One region of the Pantoea phyllosphaerae genome, then DNA from elsewhere that is predicted to be linked to it. Evidence: riboswitches for the same ligand, from Rfam matches in the RefSeq annotation. Region 1 holds a riboswitch; each other region holds the start of a gene.
What was found. A riboswitch is a leader RNA that binds a small molecule or an ion and turns the genes downstream of it on or off. The one in region 1 is predicted to bind thiamine pyrophosphate.

Region 1 (4,217 bases):
TTGCTGAAGCGCTGGCTCAGCAGCACCAGCGTCAGGCAGAAGGCGAGCTGGATCAGCGCTAGCAGCGCGGCGCGACCGGGATCGTAGTCGTAGCTCAGCGCCTGGAAGATCGCCAGCTCGATGGTGGTGGCCTGCGGGCCGCCGCCCAGCGAGAGCACCGTCGCGAAACTGGCGAAGCAGAGCATAAAAATCAGCGCGCCGGTCGGCAGCAGCTGACGGCGCAGCCAGGGCCACTCCAGCAGGCGGAAAAGGTGCCAGCCGCGCAGCCCGAGCTGGGCGGCGAGCTGACGCTGTTCGCCTGGAATACTCTCCAGCGTCTGCAGCATCAGGCGCGTCGCCAGCGGCAGGTTGAAAAAGCAGTGCGCCAGCAGAATGCCCTGCAGCCCGTAGGGCGAGAAGCGGTAGTCGACGCCGAACAGCTGGCAGAGCTGCGCCAGCCAGCCGACGCGGCCATAGACCGTTAGCAGGCCGAAGACCGCTACCAGCACCGGCAGCACCAGCGTCATGGCGCAGAGGCGCAGCAGCAGCTGACGGCCGGGAAAACGGCGCCGGTAGAGGGCGCGCGCCAGCGGTATCGCGGGCAGCAGCGACAGCAGGGCGGAGAGCAGCGCCTGGGTGAAGGAGAAGCGCACCACGTGGCGCAGATAGCTGTCATGCAGCAGCCCACGCCAGTCGCCTGCCGGCGCACTGGCCCAGAGCGCGCCGAACGCCAGCAGCGCCACGCCGCACAGCAGTAGCGCGGCGGCGCTGCCCGGCACCATCCAGAGCGGGATTAGCGGCTGACGGCGCGTTGCCATGTGCTGATCCAGTTCGCGCGCTGCTGCGCCACTTCCTGCGGGCTATACTGCAGCGCGGTTTGCGGCACGCTCAGCGTCTGGAAACCTGCCGGCAGCTCGCTTTTAATCACCGGATACATCCAGTTGCCGGTCGGGATGGCGTTCTGGAAGGCGGGCGTCAGCATAAACTGCATAAACTGCTGCGCCAGCTTCGGCTGCTTGCTGCTGGCGAGCTGCGCCGCGACCTCTACCTGCAGATAGTGGCCCTCGGCAAAGGGCGCGGCGGCGTAGTTCTCTTTCTTCTCTTCGATCAGGTGATAGGCGGGCGAGGTGGTATAGCTCAGCACCAGATCGCCTTCGCCCTTCAGGAACAGGCCGTAGGCTTCGCTCCAGCCCTTGGTCACGGTAACGGTTTTCTGCGCCAGCTTCTGCCAGGCCTGCGGCGCCTTGTCGCCGTAGACTTTCTGCATCCAGAGCAGCAGGCCCAGACCCGGCGTGCTGGTGCGCGGATCTTCATAGATCACGCGCCATTTTTCCGGGCTTTCAACCAGCGCTTTCAGGCTGGTCGGCGGGTTTTTAAGACGGGTTTTGTCGTAGACGAAGGCGAAGTAGCCGTAGTCGAAGGGCACGAAGGTCTGATCCTGCCAGCCGCCCGGCAGCGTCAGGCTATGGAGATCGACTTCGCTTTTGGCGAACAGGCCGGTCTGCTGCGCCGCCTGCAGCAGATTGTTGTCGAGACCGAGCACCACGTCCGCCTTGCTGTTCTTGCCTTCCATGCGCACGCGGTTCAGCAGCGAGACGCCATCTTCCAGCGCCACGTAGCGCAGCTCGCAGTTGCACTCTGCTTCAAAGGCTTTTTTCACCGCCGGGCCGGGGCCCCATTCGGCGGAGAAGGAGTCGTAGGTGTAGACGGTCAGGGCAGGTTTTGCCGCCAGCGCCGGCACGGACAGCAACATCAGCAGAGGGAGAATCTGTTTAACCACTTTGCGCTCCTGGGGAGAGTTGTTATGAGTCGCAAAGGATCTGAGCGTAGCAGCCTCTCAAATCCCTACGTCGGTATTAACCGAATCAGGTTCGACGGGTTTTTCTCAGCCTTTTGCAGGCACCCCGTTGAGAACGGCTCATTCTAGACATTTCGCCGCCAGGGGGAAAGCGTCACAGCGTCGGCGGCGCGAACCAGGCGGATTTAAAGTCGAACCAGCCGAGCGTATTGAGCCGCACGCCGCGCATGCTGCGCTGGCCTTCCAGCAGCAGCCAGTGGTGAAACAGCGGATGCAAACTGTCCGCGTCGAGCAGCCGCTTGCTCCATTCGGCGAGCGGCAGCGCGCGGCGGCGCCAGCGCGCGGCGTCCGCTTCCCAGTCGAGCGGCAGACAGTGGTGCAGCAGCGGGATCTCGTAGAGCTGGGCAAACAGCGCATACTCCAGCGGCAGGGTGAAGTTGACGCTGCCGAGCCAGACATCGCTTTCTGCTTCGCCCTGATGCCAGGTGTCATAGTCGACCGCGCGGGTAATCAGCCGCACGTTGTGCTGCGCCAGCAGCGGGCGCAGCGCATTGGCGATGCCCTCATGCTCGACGTGCTGGCTGTACCAGGTCAGCGTCAGGCTCTCCAGGCCGGGCGGCCTGGTCGCTGGCGTCAGGTCGCGGCGATGATGCCAGCGCGGCAGCAGGCCGTAAGCGGGATACCAGTAGCGCTGATAGCCCGCCTCGGCGCAGTTGAGCAGCGCGATGGGGTTCAGCAAATGGCAGAGCCAGCGCCGGACGTCGGCATCGCGTCCCAGGGCGGAGCGCTGATCGAACAGGAGAAAATAGCAGCCCTCTTCAAGGCGGCTCTCTTCCGACTTTTCATCCTCGGCGGCGCCCTGGAGGCGCACGCCGGAGTAGACCAGCTCGTCGCTGATCTCCGGCAGCACCCAGATCGAGACGTCGTCAATCAGCGCGCGAAAGCCGAAATAGTCGTCAAACGCCTCGATCTTCAGCTGACTCTGCTGATTGCGCACCACGCGATAGGGGCCGGTGCCGACGGGATGCCGCGCGAAGTCGCGCATTTGCGGCCATTCGCGCGGCAGGATCATGGCGCTGACGCTGCCGAGCAGCCACGGCAGCCAGTCGTCCGGTTCGCTGAGATGGAGATCGAGCGTCCAGGGCGCGGGGGAATCGATGCGTCGAATATGGGAAAAGAGCGGCAGCGGGCGCAGGCGTTCCAGGCTCGATGCGACGTCCGCCATCTCCAGCTCGCGGCCGTGATGAAAGCGGATCGCCGGACGCAGGTAAAAACGCCAGTGCAGCGGCGATATCGCCTGCCAGTGATGGGCGATATCCGCCTCGACTTCCCCGTTTTCCTCATTTATACGCGTCAGGCCGTTAAAAATTTGCCGCGCCAGATGCGTTTCAGAGCGGCGCAGCGGCGAGCCGGGCAGCAGGTTAAGCAGCGGGCGATAGTAGAGCACGCGCAGAATATGTTTGCCCTGGCGGAAGCTGCGGCCGAGATGGGCGCGGATCATCTGGCGTACCTCCGCCTTGTCGCCGACCAGCTGCACCAGCTGATCGATACGATCCTGCGCCAGCAGATCCTCGGCGCGCTGCTGCTGCAGCGCCAGGCCGGTGTAGCAGAAGCTGAGCTGTGAGCGCTTGCCGCGTCCCGCCTCGGCCTGCCAGGTGAGCCAGCCCGCCTCCTGCATCGCATTCAGCAGGTTGCGCATATGGCGACGCGAGCAGTGCAGCCGTTCGGCCAGTTCGCTGAGCGTGACCAGCTGGCTTTCCCCCTGGCAGCTTTGCCACAGGCGGATGAACTGCTGCTTAAGGCGTGATGAGGACATAAAAGAGGAACTCCCTGTGAAAAGCGCTCAGTTTTTCCTGCCTCATATTAAGGGCAAACTTAGCGCTATTGGAAGAGCGGGAGGCATTCCGCACGGAATGGCGCTCGACCATGATGCCGCTGCGGCGGGATCTTTTCTGAGTAGGGTGCAGTTACACCGCCAGCAGCGATTTTTCCTGCTGGCTTTTTTCTGTTGCGTTAGAATCCGTTTTCCTGTTTTCGCCACTGCAAAGGGATGTCGCTATGAAGCCGCTGTTAACCCGGAAACGCCGTATTAATCCGGTCTTTCTCGCCTTTATGGCCGCCTCTTTTATGATCGGCGTCGCCGGCGCGCTGCAGGCGCCGACGCTGAGTCTGTTTCTGACGCGCGAGGTGCAGGCGCGTCCCCTTTGGGTCGGACTCTTTTTTACCGTCAACGCCATCGCGGGCATCGTGGTCAGCATGCTGGTGGCGAAGCGCTCCGACAGCCGCGGCGATCGCCGTACGCTGATCCTCTTTTGCTGTGCGATGGCGTTTTGCAACGCGCTGCTGTTCGCCTTTACCCGCCACTACCTGACGCTGATTACCCTTGGCGTGCTGCTCTCGGCGCTGGCCAGCGTGTCGATGCCGCAGATCTTCGCGCTGG
Region 2 (4,217 bases), on a different contig from region 1:
ATGGCGCGTATTGACACGCGGCGCGGTAAAGCGCTCCGCGCCGTCACGAGTGATGAGCCAGTCCGGGCTCTCGCTGTCGCTGAGATGGCCACCCTTCATCAGCACCGCCTGACAGCCAAGCGCCAGCAGCGCTTCCCCCTGCTCCAGCATCGCCTCTTCGCTGTGTGCTGGCGCGCACTCCAGCAGCGCCGCCGCCTCCGGCAGATTGGGCGTAATCAGCGATACCTGCGGCAGCAGCAGTTCGCGCACGCTGGCGATGGCATCGGGCGAGAGCAAGGGATCGCCGCTTTTCGCCACCATCACCGTATCCAGCACCACATAAGGGATAGCGGCTCGCTTCAGCTTTTCCGCCACGATCTGCACAATCGCGGTTTCCGAAAGCATGCCGATTTTCGCCGTGTCGATGCGCACGTCGCTTAAAACTGAATCTAGCTGTGCGCCAACAAACTCAGGTTCTATGCGATAGACCGACTGCACGCCGCGGGTGTTTTGCGCCACCAGCGCGGTAATGACGCTGGTACCGTAGGCGCCGAGCGCCGAAAAAGCCTTGAGATCGGCCTGGATGCCGGCGCCGCCGCTGGGATCGGTGCCGGCAATGGTCAGAGCGTTAATACGCTTCATGCGCGCGCCTCCTGTGCCAGCTGCCACAGGGCGTCGATAAACAGCGTGGCGCAGCTGCCGGGCGCGGCGATCTGCGCGGCGGCGCGCTCCCCCGCCAGCGCCATGACGCGGCAGGCGCTGGCGACGTTGTTCAGTCGGTCGCCGGGCAGGCTGCAAAAGGCCGCCACCACGGCGGAGAGCGCGCAGCCGGTGCCGACCACGCGCGTCATCAGCGCGCTGCCGCCAGGCACGCTTAGCGTCTCGGTGCCGTCAGTGATGTAATCGACCTCGCCACTGATCGCCACCAGCGTCTGATGTTGCCGCGCCAGCGCGCGCGCCGCCTCAAGCGCCGCCTCCGACTGGTGCTGCGTATCCACGCCGCGTCCGCCTGCGCCCTGCTGCGCCAGCGCGAGGATTTCAGAGGCGTTGCCGCGTATGGCGGCAGGCCGCAGCGTCAGAAGCTGCTGGCAGAACTCAGTGCGCAACCGCAGCGCGCCGACCGCCACTGGATCGAGTACCCAGGGCGTCTGCGCTGCGTTGGCGGCCTGTACCGCTGCCAGCATGGCGTCGCGGCGATCGCGCGTCAGCGTGCCGACATTGATCAGTAAGGCGTCGGCCATGGCGGCAAACTGCGCGGCCTCATCGGGATCGATCACCATGGCGGGCGAAGCGTTGAGCGCCAGCAGGACGTTAGCGGTCATATTCTGCACCACGTCGTTGGTCATGCAGTGCACCAGCGGCTGGCGCTGAACGAAACGGGCGAGAACGGGCGCGAAGTGCGCGTCGGAAAAGCGTTGAGGTTGGCGGATCATCATAACTCCCAACCGGCGAACAAGAAGGCGAATGCGGTCAGGCATCTGACTTCCCTACGCTGGCATTATCCAGATCAGGTAATACGGGTCTTTCTCAGCCTTCACAAAGAAGGGCACCCCGAGTCGTGTTGATTACATTTCTTTATCAATTAGTAGGTTACGCCAGGTCTCGTGCTGATACAAGATTGAACTTATGAATATTACATTTTACGCTGTACCTCACCTTGTACCTTCATTAAGGATGATTCTATGGCTACTGGTCATTTTCTGAGGATTGGCGACAAAACAACGTGCGGCGGTAGTATTCTTTCAGGTTCCCCAAATCACAGCTTTGGAGGGATTGCGACCGCGAGAAATGGCGATTCTGTCTCTTGTGGTAAAGATGGCAAGGTATACCATATCGCAGGTGGTATACCCACTTACTCGATTCATGGAGTTGCCGCAGCAGGTACTTTGCATAGCCGCAGTACATGCCCCTGTAACGCAAGTTTCATTTCGTCATTCCCAAATGCTTCCTATTGGGTCGAGGAAAAGAAAGCAGTTAAGGCTGTCCCTGTAGTTACTGCTGCCCCTTTAGCTGCTCCTGAACCTGCAAAAATTGCAGAGCCTGAACAACATGCACAAGCCGCTAAAAAGAAGGTAGAAGCAAAACGCGAACCAGTAGATCCTGGCTTCTGTGTACTTCCTTACGGTGCTGATACTGGAGCCTATGAAAGATATCTGTTCGAAAGTGAACCGCCAGCAGGAACACGCGAGCTTTATCGCTCTCTTAACGGGGCAGGTAAGGAATACAAAGCAGGTTCTATTCTGCTGGTTGTTGATCCTGAAAAACAGGACAGTGATCAAATCGCACATATGCAGGCTGCAAAACAACGTATTGATACAGCATTAGAACCGCTTACACATAAAGAAGCCAATTTCTTACATAACCACTATGCAACAATAGCTAACTTTAGCAACATCGCCGATAAAGGAATTGGCCTTGCTGCCGAACCTGTCGGGAAGTATTTCGAAAATATAGAGAAGATCCTGAAAGAAATTCAAGAAACATACAAAAATACTTACATGACCAGAGGGGCTTTAATTGGCGAACAGTTCCATGTAAAACGTGCTCAACTATTCAATGAACTTGATCGTGTACTTAAAGTCGGTTTCCTTAATAAAGGTATGAAACTCGGTGAGTACAGCAACTTAAAAAGTGCACTTGGTCTATCAACTAAATCGATAACTCATAAATGGAATGAGACAGGAATAAGTGATATTGATGGTTATGCTACCCATTTAGAACGAGCTGCAAAATATGTAACAGCTATGCGATATGTTGGTTATTTAGGAATTGGATTTAGTGCTCTGCATTCAATCAATGAAATTAATGAGGCTTGTTCTGTTGGTCGTGAAGATGAATGTACCAAAAAGAAATACACCGAAGTTGGTAGCTTTTCTGGTGGCATAATTGGAAGCATCGGAGGCGGAGCAATAGGCACAGGTATATGCACTGTAGTATTAGGTGCTTTGACAATAGAAGCCGCTGGGGCTGGTGCATTAGCTTGTGGTGTAATTCTTGGTACTGGTGGAGGTTATGTAGGCGGTGAATTCCTATCGGATCAAGGTGAAAATCTCGGTGAACTTATTTATAAAACGGTAGGTGAATAGTGGGCATCCTATCTGCGACATCAACACTATTGTGTATAGTCTTCGGATTTATCGCAATCGGGTATTCTGTTCTAAAAAACAAACAACATCTTTTGTTGTGCGATATTTTTAAAGAACGATTCGGTTATGTACCAGCAGGAATAATTCTTGCACAAGCAGGTGGGATATTCTTAACCTTCCAGAAAGATTTTTATTTCATCTTCCCATTCGTATTTAAAAAGGGAACTTTTCCGGTCAGAAATATGGATTCTGATCATTATGATTTCATCAAAGGTTTACCCAATGAAAAGGTATCATGGCTAAAAATTAAGTTTACTTTGTTTTTATTAATGGTTGTTTTATTTCTTTTTACTATCATAACTTCTCTCCTCTCTATCTAAGCATTGTTTATAAAGCCGCTTATGCGGCTTTCCTTGTACGTATATCCGAAAGCGATTAGATTACTCGCCTTTAGATCACGAAATGTAGATTTTGAGATGCATAAGAATGGCTTCTGCGTAGCATTTTCTATTTATCCAGTTTTCCTTCGGCAATCAGGAGATGTAAGCAGGCGAAATCCTGGCCCCTACGCTGGCATTATTCAAATCAGGTTTCTTAGCCTTCACGCAGAAGCACATCCCGAGTCGAATGTTACGCCAGCAGCATAAGAGAGGCGGCGAGTGAAAGCAATATGACTACCTCTTAAGAGGTATTACCAGTTAGCACGGTTCTACATGATCTCGATCAACCAGCCACCGCCGAAAAACAAGCCTAATGCTCCGGGCCCGCAAACCATGCTGTTTAATCCTGGCTATCCGTTTCAGAGGAACCTGATGAAACTGCTCTCGCTTATCCCGCACTGGCACCACTGGCAGGATGTTGTAATTATTCGTGCTAATGCTGTTGCCCCGAATGGCAGAAGCTATTTTTCGACTCATATTACTGCCCGTTGCAGAAGCTGCGACCAGACGCTGCATCGCGTCTACTACCGCGATATCAGCGACGCGCAGGCGCGACGCTGGCTGGGCTAGAGAATGCGCTGCTGGGTGACGCTTTTCGCAACAACATGTTAGGCTGATGTTACCTGATGCCGATAACAGACGCGCTATGCCTGGCTTGCTTGATACCCTTACCCATCAGATTTACCTTTCCGCTCCGCTGTTTATTTTGATT
Region 3 (4,217 bases), on a different contig from region 1:
ATATCGCAACTGCCTGCGACTGAGCTTCGCGGTAACGCTGGACGACCGTGTCGAACAGGCGCTGGCAAAAGTCGGACAGGCGGTCGAGCACGCGATAGCCGCCTGCACGGGCGAACACTCTCCACACTCCCTGCAGCATGATGCCCTCCTGGCTAAATAGTTGAGGCAGGGCCAGAGAGGTGAGGGGAGGTTCCGGCCCTGGCCGGGCACATACCCGGCGAAAGCCACTGTAGCGCAGCAGAATAACGGCGCGAGCGAGAAAGCCTGTCGCTGTGCGCCGTTTTCCACTCTTTTTACCGCTGTTGCAGGAGGTTGCCGCTTTTTGCGCGGCGCGTTCCGTGTCAGGCCTCCGGCGGTTCCGCCAGCGCCAGCAACGCCTGGGTCGCAGCGCGCCAGTCCGGCGCCTGGGTAATGGCGCTGACGACGGCGATACTGCCGACGCCGGTTGCCAGCACCGCCGGCGCGCGCGCCAGGCTGATGCCGCCAATTGCCACGGTCGAAACGCCTTTAAGCCGCGCGAGATGCCGCTGAAGCTCCGTCAGCCCCTGCGGCGCTGACGGCATTGCCTTCGTCTCGGTAGGGAAAATATGCCCCAGCGCGATATAGGAAGGGCGTATCGCCATCGCACGATCCAGCTCGCGATCGTCGTGCGTCGACACCCCCAGCCGCAGACCCGCCTCGCGAATGGCGTTCAGGTTCGCGACATCCAGGTCCTCCTGACCCAGATGCACGCCGTAAGCGCGGTGCTTAACGGCCAACTGCCAGTAATCGTTGATAAACAGACGAGCATTGTAACGCTTGCCGAGCGCAATCGACTCGATAATCGATGGCTCCACCGCCGCCGCCTCCCGATCTTTAATACGCAGCTGGATAGTGCGCACGCCGACCTCCAGCAGGCGTGCAATCCATTCCACGCTGTCGACGACCGGATAGAGTCCTAAGCGCGAGGCGGTAGCAGGGAAAGGCGCGTTCATTGTTTCTCCTCGTTCAGCGCGTCGGCTGAGTGGTAAAGCTCGCCGCCGCGGCGGCGAAAGGTTTCAGACATCTGCTGCATGCCGATGGCGATCGGCTGCGCCTCGGCCTGGCTGGCCGCATAGTCGCGCACTTCCTGACTGATTTTCATCGAGCAGAATTTGGGGCCGCACATTGAGCAGAAGTGAGCCACTTTACCCGACTCCTGCGGCAGGGTTTCGTCGTGATAGGCGCGCGCGGTGTGGGGATCGAGTGCCAGATTAAACTGATCCTCCCAGCGAAATTCAAAGCGCGCTTTGGACATGGCGTTATCGCGGATCTGCGCGCCGGGATGCCCCTTCGCCAGATCCGCCGCGTGGGCGGCGATCTTATAGGTAATCAAACCCTGCTTAACGTCCTCTTTATTCGGCAGGCCGAGATGCTCTTTGGGCGTAACGTAGCAGAGCATGGCGCAGCCAAACCAGCCAATCATCGCGGCGCCGATGCCGGAGGTGAAGTGATCGTAGCCGGGCGCGATATCGGTGGTCAGCGGGCCGAGCGTATAGAACGGCGCTTCGTGACAGTGCTCCAGCTGCTCGGTCATATTGCGACGGATCATCTGCATAGGAATATGACCGGGACCTTCAATCATCACCTGCACGTCATACTCCCAGGCGATTTTTGTCAGCTCGCCCAGCGTGCGCAGCTCGGCGAACTGCGCCTCGTCGTTGGCGTCCTGAATCGAGCCGGGACGCAGGCCGTCGCCAAGCGACAGCGAAACGTCGTAGGCGGCGCAGATTTCGCAAATTTCGCGGAAGTGCGTATAGAGAAAACTTTCGCGATGATGCGACAGACACCACTTCGCCATAATCGACCCGCCGCGCGAAACGATGCCGGTCAGGCGCTTCGCCGTCATCGGCACATAGCGCAGCAGCACGCCAGCGTGGATAGTGAAGTAATCGACGCCTTGCTCCGCCTGCTCCAGCAGCGTGTCGCGGAACACCTCCCAGTCGAGGTTCTCCGCCACGCCGTTGACCTTTTCCAGCGCCTGATAAATCGGTACGGTACCGATGGGCACCGGGCTGTTACGCAGGATCCACTCGCGCGTTTCATGAATATAGCGGCCGGTGGAGAGATCCATCACGGTATCGGCGCCCCAGCGTGTCGACCAGACCAGCTTCTCCACCTCTTCTTCAATAGAGGAGGTGACCGCCGAGTTGCCGATGTTGGCGTTGACCTTGACCAGAAAGTTGCGGCCGATAATCATCGGCTCTGACTCGGGATGGTTGATATTCGCGGGAATAATGGCGCGTCCGGCGGCCACTTCCTGACGTACAAACTCAGGGGTGATGTTTTCCGGCAGCTGCGCGCCGAAGCCGTGGCCGTCATGCTGCTGGCGCAGCACTTCGCTGCGAATACGTTCGCGCCCCATATTCTCACGCAGCGCGATAAACTCCATCTCCGGCGTGACGACGCCCTGACGGGCATAGTGGAGCTGGGTAACGCAGCGCCCCGCTTTGGCGCGCCGCGGCTGCGGCAGCCGCTCGAAACGCAGATGATCGAGCCCGTCGTCGGCCAGACGCTGCTGCGTATAGCGCGAGCTGGTGTGCGTCAGCGTCTCGCTGTCGTCGCGCGCGGCGATCCAGTCGGCGCGTAGCTTTGCCAGTCCATGCTGAACATCGATAACGGCATCGGGATCGCCATAGGGACCAGCGGTATCGTAGACCGGCACCGCCTCATTCTCTTCATAGCGCGGACGGTCTTTATCGCCGCCGAGCAGCGTCGGACTGAGCTGGATCTCGCGCATCGGCACGCGAATATCGGCACGGCTGCCCTGGATCCAGATACGTTTCGAGTTGGGAAAGGCGACGCCGCTCTGAAGCGCTTCAATAAAGGCCTGCGCCTGGGCGCGCTGTTCACGTCGGTTGGTTTTGGTCATAGACATAGCAATTTTCCTGTTGAGGGGGAACGTTGCTTGTCCGGAGTTCGGAAGGAGTAACAGAAACGGCAGGCAAAATCGCCAGCGTACTGATGATGTTTACTCTTGTTCCCTTCGCAGGTTCTAACCTGATCAGGTTCCGCGGATCCCGAATTAACGGTCTCAGCCCTTGCGGGCACTCCGACAAGATTTCATTTCACGTTTTAAGCGGCTTAGCTTGCCATTTCACGCCTGGGCAGTGCTCGTGACGGTCACATACTTCAGTATGCTCCCGTCCCTGCGCGCTATCCGGGCGTGAACTGGCGGCGCACTCTACGCTGAAAACGCAAAACGCCGTGCATATCGCACAAAAAACAAAACGGGTTTTTGACGGTAAAGTCGAAAACCCGTTCAGCATAGAAGGGCTTGCGCAGAATAACAAGCCATTTACAACTGCTTGATGTTAAGCCGGACGCGACAGCCTGCTGCTGTCATTGGCCGCTGTTATGCTCACCAGGCTATTATCCCAGGCAAGCTGGATCAGCTTATCTTCCAGCGTAAAGCGCGCTTCCAGCACTTCGCCGACTTCCGACAGCGCCAGCTGAAAATCAACGCAGTTATCGTCGTCAATGGACTGCTGCAAGTGGCCATCATAGAGCTGCATCAGGCGCTCGGTGTTGGCTTCCAGCGGCGGATAAACCTGCGCAGCGGCAATCATTGGACTGTCGCCTTCCATCTCATTGATGATGCGTTCGTAAATGCTGAAGTGACCGGCAGAAAGGTAGTCGACCAGACCGTGACAAAAATTGTCGAGCGCCTGCTCGTCTAACGTTGTGAGCGCCTCTTTGTTAGGCTTCAGCCCAACCAGGTGGTAATAAGAAACAAGTAGCTGGCGACGGGCGTCCAGCCACGAGTCTACCAGTTCGTTGCTGCCACCTACGCGCTCGGTCAGGACGTTTAACTGGTTAAGCATATCTGACTCCATGTAAAGAAAGTTCCCTTCCCGTCACGCTGCGGCTGGCCTGGTGCCGCCTGCAAGCTGGACGATTTAGGGTATAGTTGTTTGTCTACACACTTAACATCAGGACTTCAGCGTATCGGTAAGACGCTAAGGATGACGATTAGATGCAACATGAGATCTCAAGCGTAGACGCTGGATGGTGGATTGTCAGCCATGAACAGAAACTTTGGTTGCCGCAAGGCGATCTGCCTCACGGCGGCGCCGCTGCGTTCAAGCTTACAGGCAGCAAGGCGCAGGCGGTCGGCGAGTGGCAGGGCGAAACGGTATGGCTGGTGTGTGAGAGCCGCGATCGCGATATGTTCTCGGTGCGTCAGCTGATTGATGAAG

Region 2: linked by a shared signal. The riboswitch ahead of thiM (hydroxyethylthiazole kinase) and the one ahead of thiB (thiamine ABC transporter substrate binding subunit) in region 1 are both predicted to bind thiamine pyrophosphate.
Region 3: linked by a shared signal. The riboswitch ahead of thiC (phosphomethylpyrimidine synthase ThiC) and the one ahead of thiB (thiamine ABC transporter substrate binding subunit) in region 1 are both predicted to bind thiamine pyrophosphate.

The regions. Positions count from the first base shown of each region.
Region 1 is NZ_JBPFDE010000014.1:54,601-58,817, reverse strand. It holds gene thiP (thiamine/thiamine pyrophosphate ABC transporter permease ThiP) at 1-797, opposite strand, end outside; gene thiB (thiamine ABC transporter substrate binding subunit) at 773-1,759, opposite strand; TPP riboswitch at 1,804-1,896, opposite strand; gene sgrR (HTH-type transcriptional regulator SgrR) at 1,932-3,593, opposite strand; gene ACR6A7_RS17110 (hypothetical protein) at 3,610-3,870, shown strand; gene ACR6A7_RS17105 (MFS transporter) at 3,836-4,217, shown strand, end outside.
Region 2 is NZ_JBPFDE010000001.1:193,108-197,324, reverse strand. It holds gene thiD (bifunctional hydroxymethylpyrimidine kinase/phosphomethylpyrimidine kinase) at 1-621, opposite strand, end outside; gene thiM (hydroxyethylthiazole kinase) at 618-1,412, opposite strand; TPP riboswitch at 1,447-1,543, opposite strand; gene ACR6A7_RS00865 (PAAR domain-containing protein) at 1,662-3,065, shown strand; gene ACR6A7_RS00860 (hypothetical protein) at 3,878-4,075, shown strand; gene ACR6A7_RS00855 (AEC family transporter) at 4,152-4,217, shown strand, end outside.
Region 3 is NZ_JBPFDE010000025.1:14,313-18,529, forward strand. It holds gene ACR6A7_RS20655 (aminotransferase-like domain-containing protein) at 1-160, shown strand, start outside; gene thiE (thiamine phosphate synthase) at 342-974, opposite strand; gene thiC (phosphomethylpyrimidine synthase ThiC) at 971-2,896, opposite strand; TPP riboswitch at 2,983-3,083, opposite strand; gene rsd (sigma D regulator) at 3,333-3,842, opposite strand; gene nudC (NAD(+) diphosphatase) at 3,995-4,217, shown strand, end outside.